4 regions of the Lysinibacillus sp. fls2-241-R2A-57 genome follow, and region 1 is predicted to be linked to each of the others. Evidence: riboswitches for the same ligand, from Rfam matches in the RefSeq annotation. Region 1 holds a riboswitch; each other region holds the start of a gene.

Region 1 (7,535 bases):
TCATTATTGTAGCACTAACAGCTATTTGTAGTTTCTTGTTCCCCGCTTACGGCTTATCTAATACCATTCGTCTTTTACGTTTCCCATTAATGATATTAGCAGCGATGTTAGGCTTATTCGGAGTGATGTTTGGTATGATGATCATCATTATTCACTTATGTAGCATACGAACTTTTGGTGTTCCTTATTTAAGTCCATTTGGGCCATTAATCTTAAAGGATCAAAAAGATGCCTTAGTCTTGTTTCCTCGCAGAGCTCTATTGACTCGACCGCGTTTAATTAGTCAAAAAAACAATGTAAGAGGGCATAAATATTTTAGTGTTAAAAAAAGGAATTAAAGAATGTGTAAGCGAGGAATAGACCATGTCAAAATTTAAAACTATATGCTTACTTTTGATTGTTTCTTTATTTTTAAGTGGTTGCTGGAGTAAACGAGAACTCAATGAATTAGCAATTGTCTCGGCACTAGGAATAGATAAAGTAGATGATGAATTCGATGTAACTGTTCAAATAGTGGTTCCTGGTGAAATTTCATCTAAAGCTCCTACTAGTGGGCGATCACCTGTTATTACCCATCATGCAAAGGGCAAAACTATCTTCGAAGCTATCCGAAAAATGACAACATTATCGACAAGGAAGATTTATTTTGCCCATACACAAGTAGTTATTTTGGGGGATGAATTGGCGAAAGAAGGAATTGGCGAGGCATTAGATTTAATTTCTAGAGATCATGAATTCAGAAATGATTTCGATGTTATCATCGCTCACGAGGCAACTGCAAAAGACGTCTTAAATGTATTAACACCCGTTGAAAAAGTACCTGCTAATAAAATTATTAATTCACTTAGGACATCTCAAAAAGCTTGGGGTTCTACGATTTCCATTAATATTGATGAATTAGTAAGTACTTTAAGTAGTAACGAAAAAAGTCCACTCATCCCTGCCATTGAAATACAAGGGGATGCAGCATTAGGAATGAGTAAAGCCAATATTAATAAAGTAGAAACGCCAGTGATATTAAAGTATGCCGGATTAGCAGTATTCAAAGGAGATAAATACGTTGGGCTTTTAACAGATAAAGAAAGTCAAAGTGTAAGTTTTTTAAGTGACAAAATACAAAGTACAATTGAAATTATTGCTTGTCCTAAGGGAGGTACAATAGCAACAGAAATTACGAAATCAAAAACAAAAATAAAGGGTAAGTTTGAAAAAGATGCGCCCAAAATTAATGTTCATATAGAAGTTGAGCAAAATGTTGGAGAAGTAGAATGTAAAATCAACCTTACTTCCCATAAAAATATTGATTACGTAAATAAAAAAACGGAAGAACTTATTAAAAAACGAATCGAAAAAACAATCACTACAATTCAGCAAACTTATCGAGCCGATATTTTTGGATTTGGTGAAGAACTACACCGGGCAGATCCTGAAAAATGGAAAAAAATTAAAAATGACTGGCCAACCATATTCCAAGATCTACCGGTTAATGTTGAAGTACATGTCAGAACAAAAGGACTAGGAACAATGCAAAATTCATTTTTGAATAAGAAAAAGAAGGAATAAGATATGGTTGTAACAATATTCATAATCATTATTTCAATTGTTCTTGCCTATGCTTTTATTCCTAAACTTCAAAAAAATAACGAAACGAAAACAATTGTTATTTTTTCGATTTTTTTATTGATCGGTACTGCATTAAATATCGGGATTGCTTTAAATCTTAAAATTCCAAGCCCGATAGACTTGATTACCTTTATCTTTACTTCAATTAAAGAGTTCATCGTTTCACTGTCAAAATAAATGAAGTAACTTTAAAAAGAAAGGGTAGTGCATGATGAAAAAACAAATCATTAGTTCAAGACAATTTACTATCATTACCCTTCTTTTTACAGTTGGTACAGCCATTTTAATTATCCCTTCAAGTGTAACAAATGTAGCAAAGCAAGATGCCTGGATAGCAACAAGTATCGGTGTCGGTTTAAGTTTTCTCTTAGTGAAGCTATACGTTACTTTAGGAAATCTGAATCCCACACTTACATTTACAGAGGCGAATGAAAAAATACTAGGTCGTTTTTTCGGAAAACTGACCGCAATTGGTTTTACCATTCTTACCTTTTTTGGTGCAGGTCAATTATTATATTTTATTGGTAATTTCATGTCAACGGAAGTGATGCCAGAGACGCCTCCTATGGCTTTTTCATTGCTGTTTGGCATTATCATCATTTTTGCTGCATTCCAAGGGATCGAAGTCTTTGCACGTTCAACAGAAATACTTTTTCCAATATTTATGTTGGTTTTTATAATTTTTGTAGGTTTTATATCACCATTAATCCATTTTGAAAATTTACAGCCCATATTGGAAACTTCAAAAAAATCATTATTTATAGGTGTTATTCGATTTATGAGTATTTGTTCATTCCCTCTTGCCGCGCTATTAATACTTTACCCATCTGCTGTCAACGTTCATAAGTCCGCACACAAAGGATTTTATATTGGGACAGCTATTGGAGGCATTGTTTTAATTATCATCGTCTCACTTTGTCTCCTTGTCATAGGTCCATCAAATACTGCTAATCGGACATTTCCTAGCTATGCATTAGCGCAAAGAATTTCAATTGGGCATTTTTTGCAACGTGTTGAAATTATTATGGCAGCCATGTGGATCATATCTATTTATATTAAAACGTTTATGTATTTTTATGCCACCGTAATCGGCATAGCACAAATATGTAAAATCAAAGATCATCGTCCGCTCATTGTGCCACTCGGAATGATTAGTATTGGCTTTTCGCAAATTATTCATCCTGATATCGTTCATTCCAATACTTATAATAACGAAATTTGGCCTTTGTTTTGTGGTACCTTTGCAATTTTGTTACCGATAGTTTTACTAATCGCTGCAAAAATTCGCAATATTAATGGTAATCAAGGGAATACAAACTGTAATTGTAATACACAGAATGCAAGTAATAGCAATAACGGAAATGCTGCTAATAATGCAAGTGATAACAACTGCCAAAATACTGCAATGAATGGAAGTAATTGCAATTGCGGTAATGCTTCTAATAATGCAAGTGATAACAACAGCCTAAATGCTACACAGAACGAAACTAATAGCAATAGTGGAAGTGCTACTAATAATCCAAACGATAGCAACGGTCAAAACGCTGTACAGAGTGGAAGTAATTGCAATAGCGGAAATACTGCTAATAATGCAAGTAATAACAATAGCCAAAATGCTGCAATGAATGGAAGTAATTGCAATAGCGGTAATGCTTCTAATAATGCAAGCAATAACTATAGCCAAAATGCTGCAATGAATGGAAGTAATAGCAATAGCGGTAATGCTTCTAATAATGCAAGTGATAACAATAGCCAAAATGCTGCTACTAATACAAACAATAACAACAGCCAAAATGCTGCTACTAATGCAAACAATAACAACAGCCAAAATACTGCTACTAATTCAAGCAATAACAACAGCCAAAACGCTGCTACTAATACAAACAATAGCAACAGCCAAAATGCTACTACAAATACAAGCAATAAAAACAGTCAAAATGCTACTGATAATGCTAGCAATAGCAACAGCCAAAACGCTACTACTAATACAAACAATAGCAACAGCCAAAATGCTACTACAAATACAAGCAATAACAACAGTCAAAACGCTGCAAATAATGCAAGCGATAAAAACAGTCAAAATGCTGCAATGAATGGAAGTAATTGCAATAGCGGAAATACTGCTAATAATGCAAGTAATAACCTTAGCCAAAATTCTGCTACTAATACTAGCAATAACAACAGCCAAAATGCTGCTACTAATACTAGCAATAACAACAGCCAAAATGCTGCTACTAATACAAACAATAACAACAGCCAAAATGCTGCTACTAACTCTAGCAATAACAACAGCCAAAATGCTGCTACTAATACTAGCAATAACAACAGCCAAAATGCTGCTACTAATACAAACAATAACAACAGCCAAAATTCTGCTACTAATACAAACAATAACAACAGCCAAAATGCTGCTACTAACTCTAGCAATAACAACAATCAAAATGCTGCTACTAATACAAACAATAACAACAGCCAAAATTCTGCTACTAATGCGAGCGATAAAAACAGTCAAAATGCGGCTACTAATACTAGCAATAATAACAATCAAAATGCTGCTACTAATGCGAGCGATAAAAACAGTCAAAATGCTGCTACTAATACAAACAATAACAACAGCCAAAATGCTACTACTAATACAAACAATAACAACAGTCAAAATGCTGCTACTAATGCGAGCGATAAAAACAGTCAAAATGCTGCTACTAATACTAGCAATAATAACAATCAAAATGCTACTACTAATGCGAGCGATAAAAACAGTCAAAATGCGGCTACTAATACTAGCAATAACAACAGCCAAAATGCGGCTACTAATACTAGCAATAACAACAGCCAAAATGCGGCTACTAATACTAGCAATAACAACAATCAAAATGCTGCTACTAATGCGAGTGATAAAAACAGTCAAAATGCTGCTACTAATACTAGCAATAACAACAGTCAAAATACTGCTACTAATGCGAGCGATAAAAACAGCCAAAATGCTGCAAAGAACGAAAGTAATACAAAAAATCAAAATGTATCTATCAATGAACATCCGCCAAAAAATTAGCAACATATTCGGATAAAAAAATGATGACCACGAAATAATCAAGGTCATCATTTTACTTTACAATCGAGAGTTTATAAAAACCATGCGCTTATATATGATATTCAATTTCATCAACGAAATCCCATTCATATGGTGTTTCTTGGTAAACATAGTAGTTCAACCAGTTTGAGAATAATAAATGTGTATGGGCACGCCATGTATTATTCGGTTCTTTTGATGGATCATCATTTGGGAAGTAATTCACTGGAACTGCAATATCCAATCCTTTTGCAACATCACGACTATATTCATCTGCTAATGTTGTCGCATCATATTCAAGGTGGCCTGTAATCATAATGTTTTTATTATCCTTCGATTGCACAATAAAGACACCCGCATCTTCTGAATACGATAATAAACGTAGATCAGGATGGTTGCGGACTTCCTCAATGGAAACTGATGTATAACGTGAATGTGGAGCCGTAAATAAATCACTGAAGCCACGTACTAAATCCACTGTTAAATCCGTAATGACATGGGAATAAACACCTGAACATTTAGCAGGAAGCTCAATTTTGCCAATACCGTAATGATGGTATAACGCTGCTTGTGCACCCCAACATATATGAAGGATCGATGTTACGTTCTTTTTGGACCAATCCATGATTTCTGATATTTCCTGCCAGTAGTTCACATCTTCAAATGCCATTTTTTCTACTGGTGCTCCCGTAATAATCATGCCATCATAGCGGCGATGGCGAATTTGATGAAAGGTCGTGTAAAATAACTGTAAATGTGATTTACTAACATTTTTTGATTCATGCGTAGCAGTATTTAAAAATGTAATATTGACTTGTAATGGTGTGTTACCTAATAAACGTAGTAATTGTAGCTCTGTTTTTTCTTTTTCTGGCATTAAATTTAAAATTAATATATTTAACGGACGAATTTGTTGGGTTTTCGCTCTATCCTCTTCCATTACGAAGATTTTTTCCTCACGTAAATGTTCTCCAGCTGGTAAGTTTTTCGGAATATTAATTGGCATCTTGCATTCCCCTCTCTTTTATTTCTCTCTTTCTAACATCAATTAGTGCCTTAGTATCCATGCACAAAGCTCATAAAATCTTTTATCGAATTAAATTAAAAAATCCCCCTCATTCCATTTGAGATAGAATGAGAAGGATTTTTTACCACGTTCACTCTTATCTCTCAAAGGATCAAACCTTCGCTGGAATTAGCACCTTTCTAACTTTTTTTGTTAGAGGTTGCTGAAGCGTCATCGGGCCAAATCCCTCAGCTTCTCTTGATAAGATTATTTAATTAAAATGAATTGTAACATGAACAATTAGGAATTTCAATAATACATAGAATATTTTGTTATTAACATGCATGTTCTACTATGAATTGATGAACACTATTCTTGATGCAAACCATGTTTACACGATGAAATATTATGAGATTCCTAATAGCTTTAATTTTGGAGTAATACATTTACTATTGGGATTTAGATCGCATTTATGTAGAAATGGAAAATCAAAGTTATTGCGTTTGCATGTGGAACATTGATGAATATGAAATTCGATGGACGTTATTTATTGATATTCCAGATGAGGACGGTGGAACTCATAGTGAACCAATTAATGAAGGTATAACTGACTTTGATTCTTCTGAAGATGAACGCGAGATGAAATTTAATCTATCCGAATGGGAAGAAGAAATGAAGGAAAGCAATTTGTTTCATTGGTACTGAATTTTCTAAAGGATGAAATTAATGAATGTGATGGTGCAAGTGAAGACAGTGGAGTACACGTTGATTTAAGAAATTGTAACTATTATGTTTTAGGTCGTAAATGGACAGAAGTAATTGAAGAATTCCTAAAAAAATGGCTATGGATTCTACTTTACAGGTGCAGACGGACATTGGACTAATATCTATAAATATAAAAGTTTAGTACCACAAATTTAAGTGAAAGTCGTCATAGCAACTATAAACCGCGTTGACTGAAGATGAGATCAATGAGCTATTGAAATAAAACAATCTACATGTTCCTTTGAGAATGATGAGACGGTTACTTATTTATTTGATAAGTTTAAAGATGACTTTATAGGCTTATCTAATATGATCGAGGAAGTTGAAAATAAATTATCAATTTACACTGTAAAGTTTACGGATTTGATATTTTTAAAAAATTTATTTAGATAATATCTATCTTAATTCCTCCAATAATATGTTTACTAGTGTAATTTTCTTATTCTCATTTATACATTATCTATGTATCTATTTAGTAGATTTTCAGCTTCAAAAAAATTAAGACTTACTTTACGTGTTCTTTCAGATGAAATTTCATTTTCCAACACCCCTAAATGTGTTAGATTGGCTATTTCATTTTTAAAAACTGGTAAATGGAATGTAAAGTCATTAATCTCTAGTAACATTAAAAAACCACCAAACATTGTGTGATAACCTTTAATTTCAATTTCGCTTTCTGATAATAATTTTTTAATTACGGACACCTTTAAATCGTATAATTTGGACTGTCTAGTTTTAGCAGCCTGTACAAATGAATGGTTTTTCAAATGATAATTATCCTTCTTAGTATCACGACTTACTTTAGCTGATTTATTGATTAAATAAAGTGACTCAGCAATATTTTGTAATGTAATAGGGTGTTCCGTAACTTTACGCTTTTTTATCTCTACACAGTTGTCAATGTGATATAAAACATAATTGCCCCATTTGGAGTTTACATATAACTTTGCTGTAGCGTCATATTGCGATTCATCAAACGGTTTTAAACCTAATTCATTTTTCAATTTAGTTTTAGTGTAGTAACCTTCCTCGATATTCTTCCACGAATGAAAATGCGGTACTTCCATTAAA
Region 2 (7,535 bases), on a different contig from region 1:
CTTTATGAGTACTTTTATACCTCTATTTAAATTCAGAAGTCTAGTTTTTACTAGACTTCTTTTCTTTCTTATAAGGGTCATCTGTGATATCAAACCATAATTATAGTCCGTTTTTTCTGATTTTTATCAATTTTTGTTCAATTTATAGCGAAACTTGATTTTGAAACTTTTATTGCTAATGGTAGGGTACTAACATAACCCAAAAAAGGAGGGAGCATAATTATGAAAACCTGAAGATTTTGATTAAATCGATGTTAATAACAATGCAAGTATTTTTAACGTTTTCTCCTGCATCAGCTAACACTTTTGAAGACGAATCAGGTATTATTCGGCTCTTTTGCCTCTTTTAATACTCGTTCCCATTCAAGTCCCAAATCTTTATTTAATAATTCAAAATCTATTCCTTTAGAGAGATAAATAGCTCTTGCTTCTTTAAATGCTGCAAAACCAAATCTAGTCCACGCAACCATATTTAAACGAGTTGCAAATAATAATGCCTCTCCACCTGAACGAATCGCTGCATCTCCTGCATCTACTAAACATAATGCACCATGACCCACTACTAACATTCTTCGTAATTCAGGCCTATTCCCAAAAGGTAGAGAATCTTTGAAGCTATTTTTATGATAAAACAGACTTTTTATAGACCACATTAACTTTATAAGTAATTCATTTATTACTACTGGAATTGCCATCGTTGCACCAAATCGTGCATCATATCCTGCCTCAAAAACTTTAGTTGAGAACTCAGCAATTGTCTTATTATCACCGTTTACTTTTATCGACCCAAAATCACAAAGTTGGAAAAGGTTGTAGAAAGGAATAGGGATACCTGCCCCTCTCCGCCCGTCATCATGACCTCTTGTGCCACTCGAACCTGCAATATCAGACATTAAATGCCCTAACCAGTTTGCAAAGCCTGCGAAAATTTTTGAGATAAAGGTGTTACCTTGTAATTGGAATTTATTTGTCCCTTCTACTGGTTCAACACTAATAATTTTCCCATCTGAAATAAAACTAGATTCTCCTGTAAATTGATCTAAAATAGAGAAAAATAATCCGATTATATCTGGAGAATGTCCCAGTGATTTCAAATGATGATTACTAGGATTCATGTTTAACGTTTCTCCACCTAAATCCAAATCACTGGCATACCTTGCATCATAATTTACTTTAAAACGCCTTTCTAAATATCCTATAGCAGATGCTATTCCGCTTGGCTCAGTTCTAACATTTGCACCATTTGCCTTATCAAATCTAAAGACTGTTTTTGCAAATTTTGTTACTACATTATCAACTTGTCCATCTGTCCATTTACCAAGAACACTTGAACCAGGTACCCCAACTAAAAAAGCATCTATTAAACCCGTTACAATCCCACAAAATGATGCAATCATATAATCATATTTATCACACTTTGCTGTCTTAAACTTATAATCGTCCTTAATACGATTTAAAATATCTAACTGATGTTGTTGAGTTAAAAGGTTTTTCATTGGATCGTTAGCTAGGCTCAGTTGATGATCCTTAATATAACGATTTACACTCTCAAAATATTCATCCCACGTACTTCCGCCTATAGCATCTAATGAAAGAGTATTGAGTTTTGTAGCAGAAAACTCTAATTCCTTCTGATTTAAAAATTCTTGTTCAGGAATATCTATTTGTACTGTATCTAAACCATTTGTACTTTCTAACTCATTTAGAAGTGCCCTTAATTCAGCCATTCCTGTCTCTGCATTTTGAATTAAAGAATCTTGACGATTAGATTCTTGATGTAATTCATCAACAACTTTCTTCATAGAACTTGATTGCATTTCCATTTCATTTAGTTGAAGTCTTTGAACTTGAAGGCTTTTTTCAATTTCTTTCAACTTCCACACCTACTTTACCACTAATTCTAAACATGAAGATTTGGATTTAATTTTAGTTAAAGCTTCATTGTAAAGCTGCATTTCTGCTATGAGCTTAGCAATTTTTAATGCATTTTCTTCATAATCTTGTGAAAGTCTATTCAATTCCTCAGTAAAATAATTGATGTCCTCAATTAATGCGTTGATCGTAGCTTGATGTATTTTAATTACTTCTTGAATCATTTTTTCTCTCTTAGAACTTACTTTACGTTGCTTTCCACCAGTAAGATATTTAACACCTGTATAAACTCCCACTCCTCCAACAATAAGAACCCCGATTCCTGTAAGCATACTTGAAAAGCCTAATAGTCCACCAAAACCAAAAGCAGCTAAACCTGATGTAATACCTGCTGCACTTAACCCAACTACACTGCCACTAATATAAATAGCAGCAACAGGTACTCCAACCGCAGCACCGCCTGCAATTAAACTTTTTATATTTTTTTCAAATTCTTTTTCTGAAATCTGCCCATCAATTAATTTCTCATCATTAATAATTACAGATTCGATAAAATCAATTTTCTCTTTTAAATTCCCAGATAAGTTTAATAGACCGCCTGCGTAAATTAAATTTATATTATTACTAGCCTTTGACTTATCTCTTGAGCGCGTTAATCTTATAATATCTTTTAACAATGAATATTGAACATTATCAATATTACCGTAAGGAGCTGTAATAACTGTCGTCTGAAGCATTTCTTCAAAATCTGCATTATCAGATACAATAAACCTTTTAATCTCTTGTCTCATTTCTGGCTTAAAATTCAATTGTGTCATTAACCCTAAAATTTCGGAAAAGGGTGCAGATAAAAGATTCCCCATTACTTTTTTCTCATATGCAACTAACGTTTTCAAATAATTTATTTGAACTTTCACATCCATTTCTTCTAAAGCTAAAGTTCTATCTGTTGTACATTTAACAGATAAATCCTTTAACTTTTCATGTCTATTTTTCATTTCATTTAAAAAAACTTGTGTTTCAGGAAGTTTAAATGCCGTACCCGACAAATTAACGGTCTTACCTAAACAAGTAACTGTCAACTTTTTATTTGTTAATTCTACTCGCTCAATTTTTTCAAAAGGAATATGGATCGGATTCGCCCCAATCTCTTTACAATATAAACTAGAGGTAGTAACTATAAATCCGTCATCCCCTTTTCCGAATATTGTAGTGTCAACATAAACTCTAATCATGTTTTCAAAAACGCCTGGTGCTATAGAATTTAAAGCAACTTTAATTTTTTTCTCTGGAATATCACCTCTTAAATATACCTTTCCCTTACTATTAATTTGAGGTACCTCTTTCTTAATATATTCAACTAATTTAATTTCTTCTTCGTGCATCTCTAACACCCCTCAACAATAATAATATTACTTTTTTACAGTGGTTTTAAAACTTCTATATTTTCACTTCAATTCAGTAACCACATTAGACAAATTATAACAAATACAAAGGACAATTTATGTCCTTTTAGAATTTATTGGCTTAATTCCTTAAAACACCACCAATAAATTGGTTATGTTTATATAATTTTTAAATAGCTGTATTAATATACTCCTCTGTTAGGATAGATGTAGTAGAATACTTTAGTGTTATAGTTAAGTAAATAACATGAAGATATATGACACAACATGCTTTGATACCAAGATTAAAGACGAGCAGCAGAATCAAGACAAAGGTAAAAAGTGAGGTCAATTACTTTAATTGACATGACAAATAAAGCTACACTGTTTACATTCATGAGAAGGAGAAGTCCTTCTCTTTTTTTAAAAGCCTCTTTTTTTCGCAATAATTTACCACTTTATGAATTAATCCTCTTTTTTTACTTTGGTATCCTTAAAGTGGGCTTTTTTTTCTTAAAAAAGTTTTATGTAACTTTGAAATAATATTTGATTAAAACATGTTGCAAATATAGATGTTTTAATTTAAACTTTTATTATTGTGCAAAAAATAATATATTTTTTCTTCTTATCAAGAGAGATGGAGGGACTGGCCCTATGAGATCTCGGCAGCGGAACTTAGTGATTAAGTTACTGTGCCAAATCCAGCAAGCAATGGCTTGATAGATAAGAGGAGTGTTTTATAAATATAAGACCTCTTCTTGTTATTTCAAGAAGAGGTCTTTTTTTAGAAAAAAATGGACAAGGACGTATCCATTTTAATTTTTGGAGGTAGAACAATGAAGAAAGAGAATCCATGGGCACTGATCCCATTTGTTGTTTTTTTAATTTTATTTATTGGTTCAGGGGTTATTACAGGTGATTTTTATGCCTTTCCTGTCATTGTAGCCATTTCCATTTCGGGCGCTGTGGCTCTGGCGATGAATCGAAAAGAATCGTTTTCGCGAAAAGTTGATATTTTTTGCAAAGGCGCAGGAAATTTAAATGTCATGATGATGGTTGTTATTTTTCTCTTGGCTGGAGCCTTTTCATCAGTAGCAAAAGGCATGGGGGCAGTAGACTCCACTGTCAACTTTGCTTTATCGGTCATTCCGCAAAACCTGCTTGTCGTAGGCTTGTTCATCATTGCCTGCTTTATCTCCCTATCAATGGGTACATCAGTGGGAACGATTGTTGCACTGGCGCCAATTGGAGTTGGGATAAGCGAGCACATCGAGCTTTCCATGGCTTTAGTAATGGCAGCGATTGTTGGCGGTTCGATGTTTGGCGATAATTTATCCATTATTTCAGATACGACAATTACTGCCGTTCGTTCACAAGGCGCACAAATGAAGGATAAATTTAAGGTGAATTTTTGGATTGTGTTGCCGGCAGCGATTATAACGAGCATTATTTTAGGAGTTATCACAATGGGTGAAACGGCACAAGTAGAGCATTTAAGCTATAGTTGGATAAAAATTGTTCCCTATGTTCTGGTTATTATTTTAGCATTAGCTGGAATGAATGTTTTCCTTGTTCTGACATTTGGGATTGTTCTAGCCGGGGCTGTTGGCTTAGCAGATGGCAGCTATCATTTAATGAGCCTTATGCAAACGATTGGCGATGGAATGTCAGGCATGTATGAAATGGCATTTCTTGCGATATTAATAGCTGGAATGGTGGAGGTTATTAAGTTTAACGGAGGAATTGACTTCCTACTTCACCTTGCAACACGAAGAATTAAATCGAAAAAGGGTGCTGAATTTGGGATTGCCGGCCTTGTTGGCCTAACAAATTTATCTACGGCCAATAATACGATTGCTATTTTAATTGCTGGCCCACTTGCAAAAAACATTGCTGACCAATATGGGATTGAGCCGAGAAAGTCCGCAAGTATTTTAGATATTTTCTCCTGTACTATCCAAGGTCTTCTGCCATATGGAGCCCAATTCCTTGCAGCTGCAAGCGTAGCCGGAATATCGCCAGTGAGTATCCTGCAATACTCTTACTATCCAATCTTGATAGGGATTTGCGGGATTATCGCTATCCTTATTGGATACCCGAAACAGAAGAAAGCCTGAACTTTATCACTTTAATGTGATGGGTGTAGCTTTAGAAAATATTGATCTTACATTGCAATAATCCAATTGTTTTGAGAAAAGATTAATCAAAACGATTGGATTTTTTATTTGATGCTATTCTATTTTAAAAAAACAACACTAACGTCGCATAAATTTTAATTAAATTTTCTGTTTTCTACTTCTTTCGTTTTTAAAGAAAATGAAAGACACTAAAATAGAGAAGTAAACATTCATTTTTTTCTATAACCTTTAACTGGGGCAACGGACAGTTCAAAATCCTTAGGGTACCGTATTTCCTTCAATTTCCTGAAGCCAAATACGTGCAGGTGTTGCTTTTAAGTACCTACTAATTTGTAAGTACGTCCGTGAACTATTTGTGTGAAGCTGTGCTAGTACGTTTAAGCAGTAAACGATCATCGCAATGTACACCTGATTATACATAGCTTGCTCGCTTTGCCCGTAGAACTTTTAATGTTCAGATGCTGTTTCATCCATTTGAAAAACAGTTCGATTGCCCAGCGTGATTTATACAGTTCAGCATATCTCATCTGCGATTAAATCAAAGCGATTCGTTACCAGATGTAGCTCTTTACCGTTTGGATCCAGTACTTCGATAAGGCGAAATACATTTTCAGCGCGATTCTGCGTGTTGCCAATCAAAATCATTTCATCCGATACCATGCGGTCAAAGCGCTCATAATCTAAATAGCATTGGTCAAACATGTACATGCACTCCTTGTCATCAATAAGAATTTCAAGTTAACCACGATCATGTTCTTTCGCATTCGTCAGTACCGCTTTATCAGGGTACGAACAAGGTTGTTTAAGTTCAATGGCAGTGTGCTGGAATCAATGACTTTCAGTGGTGTTGTGGTTTTTCGGCTCTGCTCAAAATGCGTTTTCTCATGAATTTGATCGACTAAGTCTAGAAAAATTCGTTAAAAAAACTCAGTTGGCACTTGTTTTAATCGCCAACCTAACTGTGAAAGCTGATGGACTCTAAATACGTTGCTTTTTGTAAGTCATCTGATAACATCGTGTCACTAATGGTACGTAGACTTTCGTTTTCATTTAGCTGCGCAAACAGTAATAATTTCAAGAATGAAGCGATATGAAGCTTCTTTGTATAGTAATTTAATTTATAAAGGCTTTTTTAGGCATAGACAACATTACAGAAAATTCAGTTTCAAAAAATATGTTGAATTATTTTAATGCGACGCCTAGTGTTCGTATTAGAATGCATAAATGGAGTCCTCCAGTGTGATGATGGGTCAATTTGGCGTTGACACTCATGCATCATACAAGAGGACTTTTCTTTTTCAAGCCCCTGAAAATCCTTCTAACAGGAATGCTCCTTGCTTAAAAGTTTTATACCACAGGATTATTGGTGAATATTTCAATCATCATATCTTTATGTCCATTATTTTTTTTTATTAATATGTTGATTACCACTCCAATTTGACGTAGATCCCACGATCCATTTTTTGTATGAAATAAACTAATATAACTAAATCAACAATTTAACTAATGATTCCTCATTATACCAACTTATAACTTTATAAAAGTCCTTATACAAATTAAGTAAATATTGATCATCTGTATTAAAACTATCAGCAAATTCAGCCAAAATTGAAGCTAGATAACTAAAGATACTGGCATACAAATAGCTATCTACCTTTTCTTTTTTAGATTTTAATGATTTTATGGTTTCAAGAACAACATCGTTTTCTTTTTTTTCTATTCCGAACCAATTTGCACTATATTCACTATAGTTCGACAAATCAGAAACTATTCTTTTTTCTACGTACTTACAAAAATTTCTGTATGGAGTATCATCAAAATCGAGATATTTTTTCTTTCGCAAAAAGTCTTTAAATGTTGTAAAGATATGAACTAGATTTCTAATACTGCTAATTTTATCTCTATCTATCTTATAATTCGAACAGGGAATAATTTCTTCAATCTCTTCTTTGGTTAAGTTCATATCTTCAGTTTCTATTTTACTCCAAAATAATCCTTTTCTTTTTACTTCTTTCTTCTTAACAAAAATATTAGCGAGTAAATCCCTCACTATAAATTCATACGTTTCTGCAACACTGTAGAGTATGTTTTGGGAGTTTCTATAATATTCTTCATCTAAGTATTTCCAAACAATGTCCAC
Region 3 (7,535 bases), on a different contig from region 1:
GTACCATATTCGCCACCAGTCCAACCAGTGTTTACTAAGTATACTTGTGCACCGTGCTCGTCAATTTTTTGACCTAACATTTCAGCATAAACTGTTGCTGGAAGTGGAAGGAATGGAGAACCGAAGCAAGTTGAGAATACTGGTTCTGGCTCTGTTACACCACGTTCTGTACCAGCAAGTTTAGATGTGAAACCGCTAAGGAAGTGGTACATTGCTTGCTCTTTTGTTAATTTACTGATTGGAGGTAATACACCAAATGCATCAGCTGTTAAGAAGATGATTGTTTTTGGGTGACCTGCAACAGATGGATCTACAATATTTTCAATGTATTGGATTGGATAAGCTACACGTGTATTTTCTGTTAATGAACCATTATCATAGTCACAAACTCGAGTTTCTGGATCAACAGCTACGTTTTCTAGAACAGAACCGAAGCGGATTGCGTTGTAGATTTCTGGTTCTTTTTCAGCTGAAAGATTAATTGTTTTTGCATAGCAACCGCCCTCAATGTTGAACACACCATTATCAGACCAACCGTGTTCATCGTCACCGATAAGCTTACGGTCAGGATCAGCTGATAAAGTAGTTTTACCAGTACCAGATAAACCGAAGAATAATGCAACATCACCAGCTTCACCAACGTTTGCTGAGCAGTGCATTGAAAGGATACCTTGTTGCGGTAATAAGTAGTTCATAATACCGAAAATAGATTTTTTGATTTCTCCAGCATATTCAGTACCACCGATTAGGATGATTTTCTTTTCAAGTGATACAATGATGAATGTTTCAGAAGCTGTGCCATCGATAGCAGGGTCTGCTTTAAAGTTAGGAGCTGAGATCACTGTGAAGTCAGCAACATGAGAAGCTAATTCTTCTTCAGTTGGACGGATGAATAATTGATGAGAGAAAAGATTGTGCCAAGCGTATTCATTGATTACTTGGATGCTTAATTGTGAATCTTTGTCAGCACCAGCAAAGCCCTTGAATACGAATAATTCGTCACGTTCTTTCAAATATTTTACTACTTTTACATATAAGTTATCGAACACTTCAGAAGAAATTGGTTGATTTACTTTTCCCCAGTCAATTTTATCTTTTGTGCTTTCTTCTTCTACTGTATATTTATCTTTAGGTGAACGACCAGTATATTTTCCAGTTTCTGCACGAACAGCACCATCTACTGTTAACATAGCTTCACCACGAGATGTAGCCTTTTCAGCTAATTGAGCTACTGAAAGTTGAACATTAATGTTACCGCCGTTTAATAATTCCTTCAGTTCGTTTGCAATTTCTACTGAATTCATCGATTAAATACCATCCTTTTTTATAGTATTCCCATGAGTCTAAGGGAGATTTTCTTAATTTCAAAAATAGTATAACACAATTGCTTAAATAATCTATACTAATTCAGAAATTATTTTTGAGATTTTATTACTTTTCAAGAAAACGACAAAAAGTTAATTTATTCGTTTTAAGAATGCTTTTTACCCTATTTATAATCAAGTGATTACACAATCACTTCCGTCATAGCTAAATTGCATTTGGAAGATTTTTGCCAACATGAGGTTCGCACAGGATGTGAAGTTCTAAGCTGGTTTTTATCAGACGGAGCTTGTCACCGACTGAAAAGGGGCTACAACTATATTCATCCACCACATGTAGAGATGGCAATATTCCATAGCTAACGATCCACTTTCGCTACAAAAACAACATTGTAGCTGACAATTTGCTTTCGCTACAGAAAACATTTGCTGAATGAAGATTAAAGGGTCACACATATGTTAACACATGATGTGAGGTGGAGAGTAGGGATTATTTTGGACGCATCACCAAAAGATGGAGAATACAACAAAAATATTTGACAACGTTCGACCTTTTACGTATTATGATATATTGAACGGATACTCTTATCCCGAGCTGGTGGAGGGTCAGGCCCTATGAAACCCGGCAACCTGCATGAACTATTTCACGACATGCGTTGGTGCCAACCTGATGCAAGGGAAACCCCTTGAACGATAAGAGTGAAAGGTTACGAAGTCATTATTTCCTTTCCTCATGTTAAGTAAGCGTGAGAAAAGGATTTTTTTATTGTTAAAAACGAATGTAAAGGTAAGTATGTGTAATTCTTTCCTTATTATAATGACGGATCTTTCAAAAATCCTCGTGTTACAATCAGCAAATGTTTTCTGTGCGAAAGCGAAGCGACAGCAACAAAATGTTTTCTGTGCGAAAGCGAAGCGACAGCAACAACGGCTTGAGAGTTCGATCCTTAGGGGCAGACTTGACATGGGTAATGAGTACCGTTATTCGTAAATAATATTGTAAGCGTAATAGGAGGAAAACCAAATGACAAACCGTCGACTGTTTACATCAGAGAGTGTAACAGAAGGACATCCAGACAAAATTTGTGACCAAATTTCGGATGCCATTTTAGATGCTATTTTAGCAGAAGATCCAAATGCACGTGTTGCATGTGAAACAACTGTAACAACAGGCTTAGTATTAGTAGCAGGAGAAATTACTACTTCTACATATGTAGATATTAAAGGTATCGTCCGTGATACTGTAGCAGAAATCGGTTACACTCGTGGAAAATATGGTTTTGATGCTGAAAACTTAGCAGTACTTGTTGCTATTGGCGAACAATCACCTGATATTGCTCAAGGTGTAGACCAAGCTTTAGAGGCGCGTGAAGGTTCTATGACAGACGCTGACATTGAAGCAATTGGCGCAGGTGACCAAGGCTTAATGTTCGGCTATGCATGTAACGAAACACCAGAGCTTATGCCATTACCAATCAGTTTAGCGCATAAATTGGCTCGTCGTTTAACGGAAGCACGTAAATCTGGCGAACTTGCATATTTACGTCCAGACGGAAAAACGCAAGTAACGGTTGAATATGATGAAAACAATGTACCAGTACGCGTAGATACGATTGTCATTTCAACACAGCACGATGAAGAAGCAACGCTTGAACAAATTCAAGCCGACTTAAAAGAATTCGTTATTACTCCAGTTGTTCCAAGTGAATTACTAGATGCCAATACTAAATATTTCATCAACCCAACTGGTCGTTTCGTAATAGGTGGTCCAAAAGGTGATGCTGGTCTAACAGGACGTAAAATCATCGTTGATACATACGGTGGCTATGCACGTCATGGTGGAGGTGCTTTCTCTGGTAAAGACGCAACTAAGGTAGACCGTTCAGCGGCATATGCAGCACGCTATGTGGCAAAAAATATCGTAGCAGCAGGCTTAGCAGAACGTGCTGAAGTACAACTTGCTTATGCAATTGGTGTTGCTCAACCAGTATCTATTGCTGTGGATACATTTGGGACAGGGAAAGTTAAGGAAAATGAAATTGTAGAATGGGTGCGCGAGCTATTCGATTTACGCCCAGCAGGGATTATTAAAATGCTTAACCTTCGTCGCCCTATTTATAAGCAAACTGCAGCATATGGTCACTTCGGTCGTACGGACTTAAATGTACCTTGGGAACAAACAGACAAAGCTGCCGCATTACAAGAAAAAGCAGGGCTATAAATTATTTAGCTAAAATAATGCAATAGCTATAAAATTATTTTACAGTAAGGGGCTTGGTGTTCTAATAGCCCCTTTTACTGTTTTTTTGAAAAAATTAGCTCCTAATGACAACTATGTATAGCTTGGTTGTCCAAGAAAACGTGGAGTTGCTTCAATTTAGCTATTTATTTTTTGTTTGAAGAGATTTATAGTATTGACCTTTTTCTGCATATTCACGTACGATACGTTCCATATCTTCTTTATCTTCAGCATTTAATTCTCGTACAACCTTTGCTGGACGACCTAATGCTAAGCTGTTCGGAGGAATAACTTTGCCTGGAGGTACAAGACTACCCGCCCCAATGAATGCACCCTCTCCAATCTCCGCTCCGTCTAATACTAATGAGCCCATACCTATTAAGGCATTTTTACGAATCGTACAGCTATGTAAAGTTACTTGATGCCCGACTGTTACTTCATCTTCAATAATGAGTGGATATTTAGGGCTTTGATGCAAACAACAAAGGTCTTGAATACTAACTCTTTTTCCGATGATTGTTGGTGATACATCACCTCGAATAACTGTGTTAAACCAAATTGTTGTTTCAGCACCTATTGTAACGTCACCAGTAACGGTTGCATAATCGGCAATAAAAACAGATGGATCGATTTTGGGTGTTTTACCTTTAAATGGATAGATCATGAGAATCGCCTCTTTTCTTTCTATGATGTAATATTATCGTATCAAATACGCAACTTGATGGAAATATAAAATTAAAATGAGTGAGATATTTCGATATAATCATTGTGTAATTATTTTTTTAGGAGGACTATGTAAAATGTGGAAATGGGAAGCTGATGGACAAGCGAAGGCTGTGGTTGCTATTATTCATGGTGCATATGAAAATCACCGCTGGTATGCGTGGCTTATAGAAAAACTTAGATTGGAAGGCTTCCACATAGTCATGGGGGATTTACCAAATCATGGTTTAAATGTAGGGTTTTCGCGTGTTCATGATGAAGATTTTAAAGAGTACAACAAGTATACAAGGAATTTAATAGAGAATGCTTTTTCATATAATTTACCTGTCTTTTTTATAGGACATGGGCTTGGCGCAACATTGTTACTACATACCATGCATAAGCGAAAATATGAATGCGCAGGTATTATTTTAACTTCACCTTGGCTACTTTTAAAGTTATTGCCAGGTAAACTATCTAATGCTTTAACTAGCCTAAGTGCCCTGACAGCAAATGTGAAAATGACTCATGAAATTACATTAAATACATTAACGCGCAGTGTAGAAGGAAGAGATGAGATGAAGGATGAGGTTCCTTTTATGTCAGTCGTTTCCGTGAAATGGTATAGAGAGCTACAGCAAATGATGCGTAATCTAGTGTTATTGCCACAAGCTGAATTCCCTAATAGACCTATGTTAGTTATGACAGCTGAAAAAGATAGTATTACTGAAACGAAACAAACTCGAAATTGGCTTTATCAGCAGGAGTTTACAGAGTTTCAATTCAAAGAATGGGAAAATTGCTATCATAATCTATTTCATGAAGTAGAGCGAGAAGAGATTTTTATTTATTTACGTGATTTTATAAATAATGCTCTTCGAAGAATTGGATATATCATAGAGTAGTGAATTGCCTCTTCAATTAGCTAGAAGTGGCTCATCACCATTTTTCGTTCCAAAAAGGAGCCTTCCAGAGGGCGTCCGATGAGCCGCTTACAGCAACAAATGTTTTTTTCTGTGCGAAAGCGAAGCGACAGCAACAAATGTTTTATGTGCGAAAGCAAAGCGCCAGCAATTATACGATAATAGTAACGAAGGCATTATCACAGGACGTGATAATGCCTTCGTTTTTCTATTTGCTCGCCCAGAATCTCATCTGTGACGCTGATCCCCAAAGGTGTCGTCCAGCCTTCACTCCGATTAACTTCCATACACGATATACGTTTAAAAAATACCATACCCAACTTTTGGGAATTAATCTATCAATATAATATTGTAATTTTCTGAAAAGTGTAATACTATAATGACTTAAAGAAAAATTTTCAAAATGGAGGGGTAAGATGGAAGCAATCGTTGAGAAACTGAATGCCATTTTATGGGGACCGTGGTTTATTTATGGTATTTTATTGATTGGACTCTTTTTTTCAATCATTACACGATTCCTACAAGTAAGACACATTAAAGATATGTTTGTTTTAATGTTTAAAGGTGAAAAATCTGAAAAGGGGATTTCATCCTTTCAGGCGATGTCTATCGCACTATCTGGTCGAGTAGGTACAGGTAATATTGCCGGTACTGCTACAGCAATCGGGATGGGGGGACCTGGTGCTGTTTTTTGGATGTGGGCAATTGCCTTTATCGGTGCGGCGACTGCTTACGTTGAGTCGACGTTGGCTCAAATTTATAAAGAAGAGAAAGATACAGAATATCGTGGCGGACCCGCATATTACATAGAAAAGGGAATGGGGCAAAAGTGGTTTGCAGTTATTTTTGCTATTGCCGCATTAGCTGCAATGTTAATCTTGATGCCGGGTGTTCAATCGAATGCAATTGCGACAGCTGTTGAAAACGCTTTTAACATTGATACTTGGATTACAGGACTTATTATTGCCGTATTACTAGGTGCTATTATTATCGGAGGGGTTAAATGGATTGCCAATGCTGCACAGATTATAGTACCTTTCATGGCACTAGCTTATATTCTTATGGCTCTTATCATTATTGCAATGAATATTAAAGAAGTACCAGCTGTAATTGCATTAATTTTTTCTAGCGCATTTGGAGCGCAAGAAATCTTTGGTGGTATAATTGGATCTGCTATTGCATGGGGCGTTAAACGCGGAATTTATTCAAATGAGGCCGGTCAAGGGACAGGAGCGCATCCGGCTGCGGCAGCAGAAGTATCACACCCTGCTAAACAAGGAATCGTGCAAGCGGCTTCTGTATACATTGATACATTATTAATCTGTTCAGCTACAGCATTTATGATTTTATTTACTGGAATGTATAATGTGCAGGATGAAAAAGCTGCAGAAGGTACTGATTCATTTATTTATACTGGTGAATTCAATAAAGACGGATTAACTGGGGATGAACAAATAACATTTGCGAAAAGTATTAAAGAAGGTGCAGCATACACACAATATGCGGTTGACTCTTCACTACCAGGCTTTGGTGGCCCATTCGTAGCGATTGCATTATTCTTCTTTGCTTTTACGACAATAATGGCATATTACTATATTGCCGAAACAAATGTGGCTTATTTATTCTCAGGAGGTACAGAAAAAGTCGCCATTTGGATTGCGAAATTTGCTATTTTAATTGCTTCGTTCTACGGTACTATACGCACATCTGACCTTGCTTGGGCAATGGGGGATGTTGGACTTGGCCTCATGGTATGGATTAACGTTTTAGCCATTTTAATTATTATGAAACCTGCTATTGTTGCATTAAAAGATTATGAGAAACAGAAAAAAGAAGGAAAAGATCCTGTTTTTGATCCTCGTAAACTAGGAATTAAAGGTGCAGATTTCTGGGTAGATTATAATGAAAAACGTAAAAATAAATAGACAATAATGAGAAAGCTATCTAATAGATTTTAACATCTATTAGATAGCTTTCTATTTTATATCAGGTGTGTTGAGCGTCGAGCCGCTTCCTCCACTGGTGTTGTTGCTGCCGCTACGTTGCACTACGCTTTCGCACAGATAAAACATTATTGTTGCTGCCGCTACGTTGCACTACGCTTTCGCACAGATAAAACATTATTGTTGCTGCCGCTACGTTGCACTACGCTTTCGCACAGAAAAAATTCGCTCCGTGCAGGGTCTCGTCTGTCTCGCTTTCCCGTAGGAAGCTTCGCTCTGTGACAGGAGCACTCGAGTAGCTCTACACTACAATCAGTTAAAATGGAAATTTATTAGCAATGACGAAAAATCCTTTTATCGGGCTCATCACCAAAAGTTGTGGATGACATTTTTTAAAATATATGCG
Region 4 (7,535 bases), on a different contig from region 1:
TAATAGTGTACCTTTTAAATCTTAAAAACCAGTTATTATAAAAATGAAGAATTTCTTAAGTTTTGAATGAATTTCATCACTATGACGTGGGGTGATTTCCTAGGGGCGTCCGATGAGCCGCGTTGCTCCAATCAAGCTATATACATTGCTACGTTTCAACAAGTGTAATAAGCCAATAGCAATAAAAAAGATTGTATTGTATGACTTGTTCTCAAACCTTTTTTCGCCCTCCTAATGTCAATACAACAATACCACCTAATAACATTACAACACCAATCCAGGAAGTCATACTTAAATATTCCCCTACTAAAAATACACCGAGGATCGCTGCAGTTAAAGGCTCTGCTAGTGATAGTGTAACAGCCGTCGATGAATTAACTTTCTGTAGACCATTTAAAAACAGCAAATAGGCCACGCTTGTACACATAATCCCCATGAAAAGCATCGTCCATAAGTTATGTGTAACGGCTAACCAGCTAAAACCTTCACTTATCGAAAATGGCAGTAAAAATAACGTACAAATTGAAAACGTCATCGCCACTGCTGGTAGTGCCTCCTCTTGTGTCATAAGCTTTTTACTAATATTTGTGTACAATGCAAAGGAGAGACCTGCACAAAGAGCTAGTCCGATACCTCCCATATGAACAGCCTCTTCCCTATTATTAACAAATAATAAAATACACCCGAGTATGGCCATTATCGTTGCTATTCCCCACACCTTTGTTGGCCGTGTTTTCCATAGTATCCATTCCAAAACACCTGAAAATACAGGAGCACTACCAATCGTTGCAACTGTTCCAATAGCTACACCCGTTAGACGAATTGATGAGAAAAAAAGACCTTGAAATATTGCAATACTCGCGGCAGCTAAAATTGTCCATTTCCACGACCATTTACGAAAGTTAATTTTACGTAGCAAAATAGTAATAGCTAATAATAGTCCGCCACCAATCGCAGAACGAACTGTTGCTACTGCTATCGGAGATGTTCCATCATCTAAAAATGTTTGTGCAGTTCCTGTCATGCCCCACAATATAGCCGCTAGTAGCACGAAAAATGGATACATTTTTTATTTCCTCCTCGACCTTTACACTCATTAACATTAATAATACAGATTTATCCAAAATCAAACAATTACCATATTTCTTTTTCTTTCTTTTAAAGGGACGTTATAATAAAAGCAACAAAAGGAGCGAAAATTATGTATAAAACAATTGAAGAAACAGCCATTGAACTTGGTATGCCAGAGGATCAAATACTGCGCCTAGTTTATGAGGGACGTATCCGCTCAGTGTATGATGGGGACCAAATACTGATTAATAGCGGACAGTTCAGCACATACTTTGAGCAGTTAGATCGCATTAAAGAGGAAATCGAAATTTGGCGTAATACACCTATTCCCGAGGATATTGATGTTAAAGATGAGGATTAAAAAATGCCTATCATTCAAACAAATGAATGATAGGCATCTATACGTTCTTCACCTATTATATTGTTACTACAAATCCAGCTCGCTTACCGATAATTTCCGCATAATCCTCAACCATCACACTCGCTGTTGGATACATACCTGCTCCAGGTCCAATAAGCGTTAATGTGCCAATATAATTTGTATCCAACGCTACAGCATTATTGACGTCATCAACTGGATAAAGTGGGTGTTCTTTATCCACTAATTGTGGACCAACTTTTGCGAAGACTTTACCATCAGCCAGCTTCTCAACCTCAGCAACGTGGCGGTAACGCAAGCCCCTTTCACACGCTTCTTTCACTTGCTCTGCTGAAATACTATCAATCCCAATCACTTCTACATCTGCCCAATCTGGTTGTTCACCAAATGCCAAAGCACTTAAAATCATTAATTTTTTAAAGGCATCCTGGCCTGATATATCATTATATGGATCTGCCTCTGCATACCCTAAATTTTGTGCCTCTTTTAAAGCTCTTTCGAACGACCAGCCTTGAGAACGCATCTTCGTTAAAATATAGTTGGATGTGCCATTTAAAACGCCCTGAATACGACTAACATCATTGACAAGCAAAATGTTTTTCATCGTTTTAATAACAGGCACACCACCAGCTGTTGTTGCCTCAAAGCCTACAAAAACACCGTTTGCTTTGGCAAGTTCCTGCAGCTCTAAGCCTCGCTTTGCAAACATTACTTTGTTAGCCGTGATGACATGACATTTATGTTCAACAGCGCGCTTTAAGTAAGTAAATGCTGGTTCCTCATTCACGATCGCCTCAAAAACAACTTGCATACCCGGTTCTGCTACGACTTCATCCATACTAGTTGTCATTAAATGCGCTGTACCCGGTACACGTTCACGGCTAGCGTCTGTCACTAAAATTTTCGCTACTTCCAGCTCAATTCCTAATTTATTTTTAAGCTCTTCACGCTTTTCGTTTAATATATGGTAAATTCCTTGACCTACCGTTCCAAATCCTAATATAGCTGCCTTTATAGTTGCCATTCCTGTATTCCCTCCAACTTACATTCCGCAGTTTCATTAAATTTATTTCGCCTTAGCTTATTTCGTACAGATTTTGAATTGTGCGCCGACTTTACAAAGCAGGTCAGATTGCCGTATTTCTAATACTTCATTTTCAGTCATATATTTAGTCGTGGTATTTTCGCTCTCACCATCTGTGGAAGTTCTTTATAGCTGACGCTTCCGGTACAAAAAATATTTGCTGAAAGAAGTTAAAAAATATGTGAAACACAAACAAATTCAAATAATTCAAAATTCAACTTAAAGAAAATTGTAACGCAAATACATACATTGCACAAGAAAAATCTTTCTAGGATGGACATTTGTTTTCCCTAGACGTGCAAAAGAAATCGTTTTCATCCCTTTTATCATATAATTTTTCAGTAGTTCTATAATATTTGAACAAAAAATGACGATTCCCGCTTCCGTGACACCCGCTGATAGAAGTTAAAAAATGAATGCCTTTCTTCTATTATATATATGTATGTTAAGACATCCAAAAGAAGTGTTCTTTTGAAATATAGTACTAAAAATATTTAAAAGGTATGCCAGTCTATCTCTTCACTTTTTAAAAAAGCTCATTCCCTGTAGCAGCAGAGAATGAGCACAAATTATATGAGGGATAATTAACTAGCTTTTGCTAGCAATTTATAACGATATTTTGTTAATGCTTGTTGTACTAGTCCTATTTCTTCTTGCGTAAGATTTGGTATTGCATACGTACGTTCAACTAATTGGAATGTACCGTATTTTAAGTAATACTCTGTCGCAGGTAGAGGTATATGACTTGCTCCATAGCTTTTATAAGCTTCGAAAACTTCTTTTACTGTATAATCTTCCTCTTTGGCATAAATGATTTCCTGAAAAGCAGAATGTCCAAAGGTTTGTTGCCATTTACTATCAACCGATGCAAGTATGTTTTGAATGGACATGTTGTTCACAAACACATGACCTTCATTTAACTCATAAATAAGATAAGATGCAATGTTTTGTGCACTATAAACATTTCCCATTGAAAACACTCCTTTATCATCAGTTTTTAGTTAAGAGTAGTTGCGGGCTGAGCAACTACCCCTCTTCACATATTCAAAAGTGGGGGAGCACTTTGAAAACAAATTGGTTCTAGGTTGGTAGCCTTTAGAACGTTTAACTTATTTCCTAGTATAATACAAGGATTTAAATAAATCAATAATACTTATAAAATTACTAGGTATTATTCGTGAATATTTTCAAATATCTTACCGAATGAGGCAAGCGGTTGATGCCGCAACGTTTTACGTATTACCAAATGAGGCCTATCGAATGAGAAAATACGTAAACGCTACAACATTAGCCAATTTTCATTAAGCTTCTATTGTTTGTTGAGAAGCTGTTACTTGTTCAATAGCTTGTTCTAAATCTGCAATAATGTCCTCTACTGCCTCTAAACCGATTGATAAGCGAATGAGCGACTCGGTTACGCCAGTTTGGATTAACTCTTCAGCTGATAGTTGCTGATGCGTAGTAGATGCCGGATGAATAATTAATGATTTGGCATCCCCTACATTTGCTACGTGCGAGAATAATTTCACACTATCAATTAGTTTACGCCCTGCTTCACGTCCACCTTTAATACCGAATGTAAGCACTGAACCGAAGCCATTTCTCAAATATTTTTTTGCTAAATCATGAGTAGGAAAATCTTCTAAGCCATTGTAATTTACATATTCCACAGATGGGTGGTTTCGTAAATATTCAGCTACTGCCAATGCATTTTCATTGTGTTTTGGAATACGCAAATGAAGCGTTTCTAAACCTTGTAATAAATTAAATGCTGCATCTGCACTCAACGTTGGTCCAAAGTCGCGTAGTAATTGTACACGCAGTTTTGTGGCAAATGCAGCCTCTGCTGTGTCAATACCATAACGCAAACCGTGATAAGAAGCATCTGGCTCAGTAAAGCCTGGGAAACGTCCACGAGTCCAATCAAACTTTCCTGCATCTACTACAACGCCGCCTAAAGTTGTACCATGTCCGCCAATCCATTTTGTTGCGGAATGAACGACGATATCTGCACCGTAGTCAATTGGTGTAGAGCCATATGGTGAAGCAAATGTGCTATCAATAATTAATGGTAAGCCGTTTTCATGTGCTATATTCGCTACTGCTTCGATGTCTAGCACTTTTAAACTTGGGTTACCGTAAATTTCAGCGAACACCGCTTTTGTTTTATCAGTAATAGCTGCTCGGAAATTTTCTGGATTTGTTTCATCTACAAAATTCGTTTTAATACCGTAGTTTGGTAGTGTATTGGCAAATAAGTTATAAGTACCTCCATATAAAGAGCTAGCTGCGACAATTTCATCCCCTGCCCCTGCAAGATTTAAAATTGAAAATGCAATAGCTGCTGCACCAGATGAAAGTGCTACCACTGCTGTACCGCCTTCTAATAAAGCGACGCGTTTTTCAAAAACATCTACAGTTGGGTTTGTAATTCGTGTGTAAATATTGCCAGCTTCCTCTAAGGCAAAAAGACGTTGCGCATGAGCAGTGTCTTTAAAAACGAATGCCGTTGAGCGATATACGGGCACTGTACGAGATCCTGTTACCGGGTCTGGCTCCTGGCCACCGTGTAACAGCAATGTTTCTGGTTTAAAATTTGTCATTATATACCTCCAAATGGTTATTTTTTTACGATGGTACCGGAGATGAGGAGGATTTTTTCAGTAGAAAACAAAAACCCTCTTCAGTAAGAAGAGGGTTGCGGTTGCAAGTTTTCCTCCCCTTATCTGCCAGATCCAAGTAAGAATCTGTAGGAATTAGCACCTTAGCAAGTTTGTCACTTACTGGTTGCCGGGCATCATAGGGCCTATCCCTCCGCCGCTCTTGATAAGAGTATGTGATTCAATTTCCATCGTTGTTACAAAGTATAAACACAGACTTTTTTTCTGTCAACACTAAAATTTTATTTTTTCCGAAACTTCTGTCTGTTTATATACGTATTACGAACGCATACACTATTTTAGTATTTATTGGTTTATCACCAAAAGTTTGGGATGAAATTTGTTAAAACGTATGCCATTTATCTTCATTCAGTAGAAGACCCCCACCTCTGAAAGCGGAATGAATTGTACGGGCACAATTCAAAAATCCGGACGCATTGTTTATCTGTGCGAAAGCGTAGCGACAGCGACAGCAATGCGCCCAGCCGGAACGGAAATCAATCCCACGTTATGGTGATGAGCCTATTTATTTCGAAAGGAGGACTTTTATGGTAAAAGCCGTTATCATTTTTCTACTTGTTGGTTATTTAATTGGCTGTATCCACGGCTCTAAAGTAGCGCAGTTTTTATCCGGGGTAGATTTAAAAAAGACTGGGCATGGCAATGCAGGTGCTTCCAATGCAACTCTTTCTCTTGGATGGAAATACGGCGTATTAGTTGCACTTATCGATATCGGTAAAGGTGTAGCAGCTATTATAGGCGCCCATTTCTATCTAGCAGATGCAACACACTTAACAGAAGTACAAGTTTGGTTCTTAAGCTATGTCATAGCTGCTGGTGTCATCCTAGGTCATAATTTTCCATTTCACATGGGCTTCAATGGCGGTAAAGGAACTGCATCAATCATAGGAATATTACTTGCAGTTGATTGGAAAATTGGTTTATTTGCACTTATTTTATTTGTTATTTTTTCTTTCGTGACGAACTATTTAATTGTCGGTGTACTTGAATTTTATCTTGTTTTTTGTACAGCAACATATTTATGGATTCCTGGAGTAGGCCCAACGATTATAGCTCTACTACTTTTTAGCATAGCAATCATTTTGCATATCGAAAATATCAAACGCTTAATTCAGGGAACTGAGCCAAAAGTGACTTCTGCATTTAAGAAAAAGAAATAATATTACTTTAGGGTTTTTGTCCTTTCTATGACCACATATTTTCTCGCAATCGCCTATTATTGCTATAACTAGAGAGTATTTCATATAAGATTTTTATTTACAATAAATATACAAATTACTTTCTTAAAAAAGCATATTACTAGCCGATGTTATGGAAAATAATAGTTATTGATAGAAGAAAGGATGAAAAAAGTATGTCTACTTCTGAACAAGCAAAACCGAAACGTAATTTGAAACCGCTCTGGATTGGATTAGCCTTTGCTTCACTGATTATCATTACTTTTTTACCTAACAACGGCGATTTACCTATAGCTGGACAACGAGCCTTGGCCATCTTAGCTTTCGCAGTCATCCTTTGGGTTACAGAAGCAGTATCCTATCCCGTTAGCTCTACCATGATTATTGCACTCGTTACAATTTTATTAGGTCTAGCTCCGTCAATGGAAGATCCAACGACACAACTTGGAACATCAGAAGCGCTAAAATTGGCATTAAGCGGGTTTAGCAATTCTGCAGTTGCACTAGTAGCCGCAGCTCTTTTCCTAGCAGCAGCTATGCAAATTACCAATTTACATAAACGTCTTGCGCTATGGATACTTTCACTAGTTGGGACAAAAACAAAAGCCATTGTATGCGGTGCTATTTTAGTATCGATAGCACTCGCATTCTTTGTCCCTTCTGCTACTGCACGTGCAGGCGCAGTTGTGCCAATACTACTAGGAATGGTAGCAGCATTTGGTTTACCACGTGATAGTCGACTTGCTGCTTTACTTGTCATTACCTCTGTGCAAGCTGTCTCCATTTGGAATATCGGTATTAAAACGGCGGCAGCTCAAAATATGGTCGCTTTAAATTTCATCAAAGAACAGTTTGGTGTGGATATTTCTTGGGGTGCTTGGTTACTTTACGCTGCCCCCTTCTCAATCATCATGTCAGTGGCTCTATTTTTCATTATGATTACACTGATTAAGCCTGAAACGAATAATATTGAAGGTGGTAAGGATGTCATTAAAAAGCAGCTTGCGGATCTTGGTCCATTAAAAGCTCCCGAAATTCGGTTAATCATAACATCGGTAGTTTTACTATTTTTCTGGGCTACTGAAGGAAAACTTCATCCATTCGACACTACAACAGTCACAATCGTTGCAATTGCCATTTTA

The links. Region 1 has a riboswitch for S-adenosylmethionine ahead of metA (homoserine O-acetyltransferase MetA). Riboswitches for the same ligand answer to the same signal wherever they lie in the genome.
Region 2: another riboswitch for S-adenosylmethionine. It lies ahead of QRN68_RS07230 (Na+/H+ antiporter NhaC family protein); the one in region 1 lies ahead of metA (homoserine O-acetyltransferase MetA).
Region 3: another riboswitch for S-adenosylmethionine. It lies ahead of QRN68_RS19285 (hypothetical protein); the one in region 1 lies ahead of metA (homoserine O-acetyltransferase MetA).
Region 4: another riboswitch for S-adenosylmethionine. It lies ahead of QRN68_RS13270 (O-acetylhomoserine aminocarboxypropyltransferase/cysteine synthase family protein); the one in region 1 lies ahead of metA (homoserine O-acetyltransferase MetA).

Annotation. Positions count from the first base shown of each region.
Region 1 covers NZ_JARVRU010000016.1:72,750-80,284, forward strand. The annotation lists gene QRN68_RS03285 (spore germination protein) at 1-338, shown strand, start outside; gene QRN68_RS03290 (Ger(x)C family spore germination protein) at 364-1,563, shown strand; gene QRN68_RS03295 (hypothetical protein) at 1,567-1,800, shown strand; gene QRN68_RS03300 (GerAB/ArcD/ProY family transporter) at 1,835-4,675, shown strand; gene metA (homoserine O-acetyltransferase MetA) at 4,764-5,699, opposite strand; SAM riboswitch class I at 5,854-5,967, opposite strand; gene QRN68_RS03310 (hypothetical protein) at 6,207-6,404, shown strand; gene QRN68_RS03315 (hypothetical protein) at 6,395-6,583, shown strand; gene QRN68_RS03320 (YkyB family protein) at 6,914-7,531, opposite strand.
Region 2 covers NZ_JARVRU010000035.1:7,555-15,089, reverse strand. The annotation lists gene QRN68_RS07240 (hypothetical protein) at 318-1,874, opposite strand; gene QRN68_RS07235 (hypothetical protein) at 1,884-3,257, opposite strand; SAM riboswitch class I at 3,880-3,987, shown strand; gene QRN68_RS07230 (Na+/H+ antiporter NhaC family protein) at 4,094-5,374, shown strand; partial or broken gene QRN68_RS07225 (transposase) at 5,654-6,518, opposite strand; gene QRN68_RS07220 (DUF4365 domain-containing protein) at 6,882-7,535, opposite strand, start outside.
Region 3 covers NZ_JARVRU010000136.1:1,581-9,115, forward strand. The annotation lists gene pckA (phosphoenolpyruvate carboxykinase (ATP)) at 1-1,304, opposite strand, end outside; SAM riboswitch class I at 1,905-2,022, shown strand; gene QRN68_RS19285 (hypothetical protein) at 2,089-2,313, shown strand; gene metK (methionine adenosyltransferase) at 2,347-3,543, shown strand; gene QRN68_RS19295 (gamma carbonic anhydrase) at 3,704-4,225, opposite strand; gene QRN68_RS19300 (alpha/beta hydrolase) at 4,362-5,168, shown strand; gene QRN68_RS19305 (alanine/glycine:cation symporter family protein) at 5,603-7,111, shown strand.
Region 4 covers NZ_JARVRU010000076.1:24,056-31,590, reverse strand. The annotation lists gene QRN68_RS13290 (DMT family transporter) at 212-1,066, opposite strand; gene QRN68_RS13285 (MerR family transcriptional regulator) at 1,202-1,432, shown strand; gene QRN68_RS13280 (homoserine dehydrogenase) at 1,488-2,474, opposite strand; gene QRN68_RS13275 (hypothetical protein) at 3,119-3,505, opposite strand; gene QRN68_RS13270 (O-acetylhomoserine aminocarboxypropyltransferase/cysteine synthase family protein) at 3,836-5,137, opposite strand; SAM riboswitch class I at 5,254-5,367, opposite strand; gene QRN68_RS13265 (glycerol-3-phosphate acyltransferase) at 5,743-6,375, shown strand; gene QRN68_RS13260 (DASS family sodium-coupled anion symporter) at 6,570-7,535, shown strand, end outside.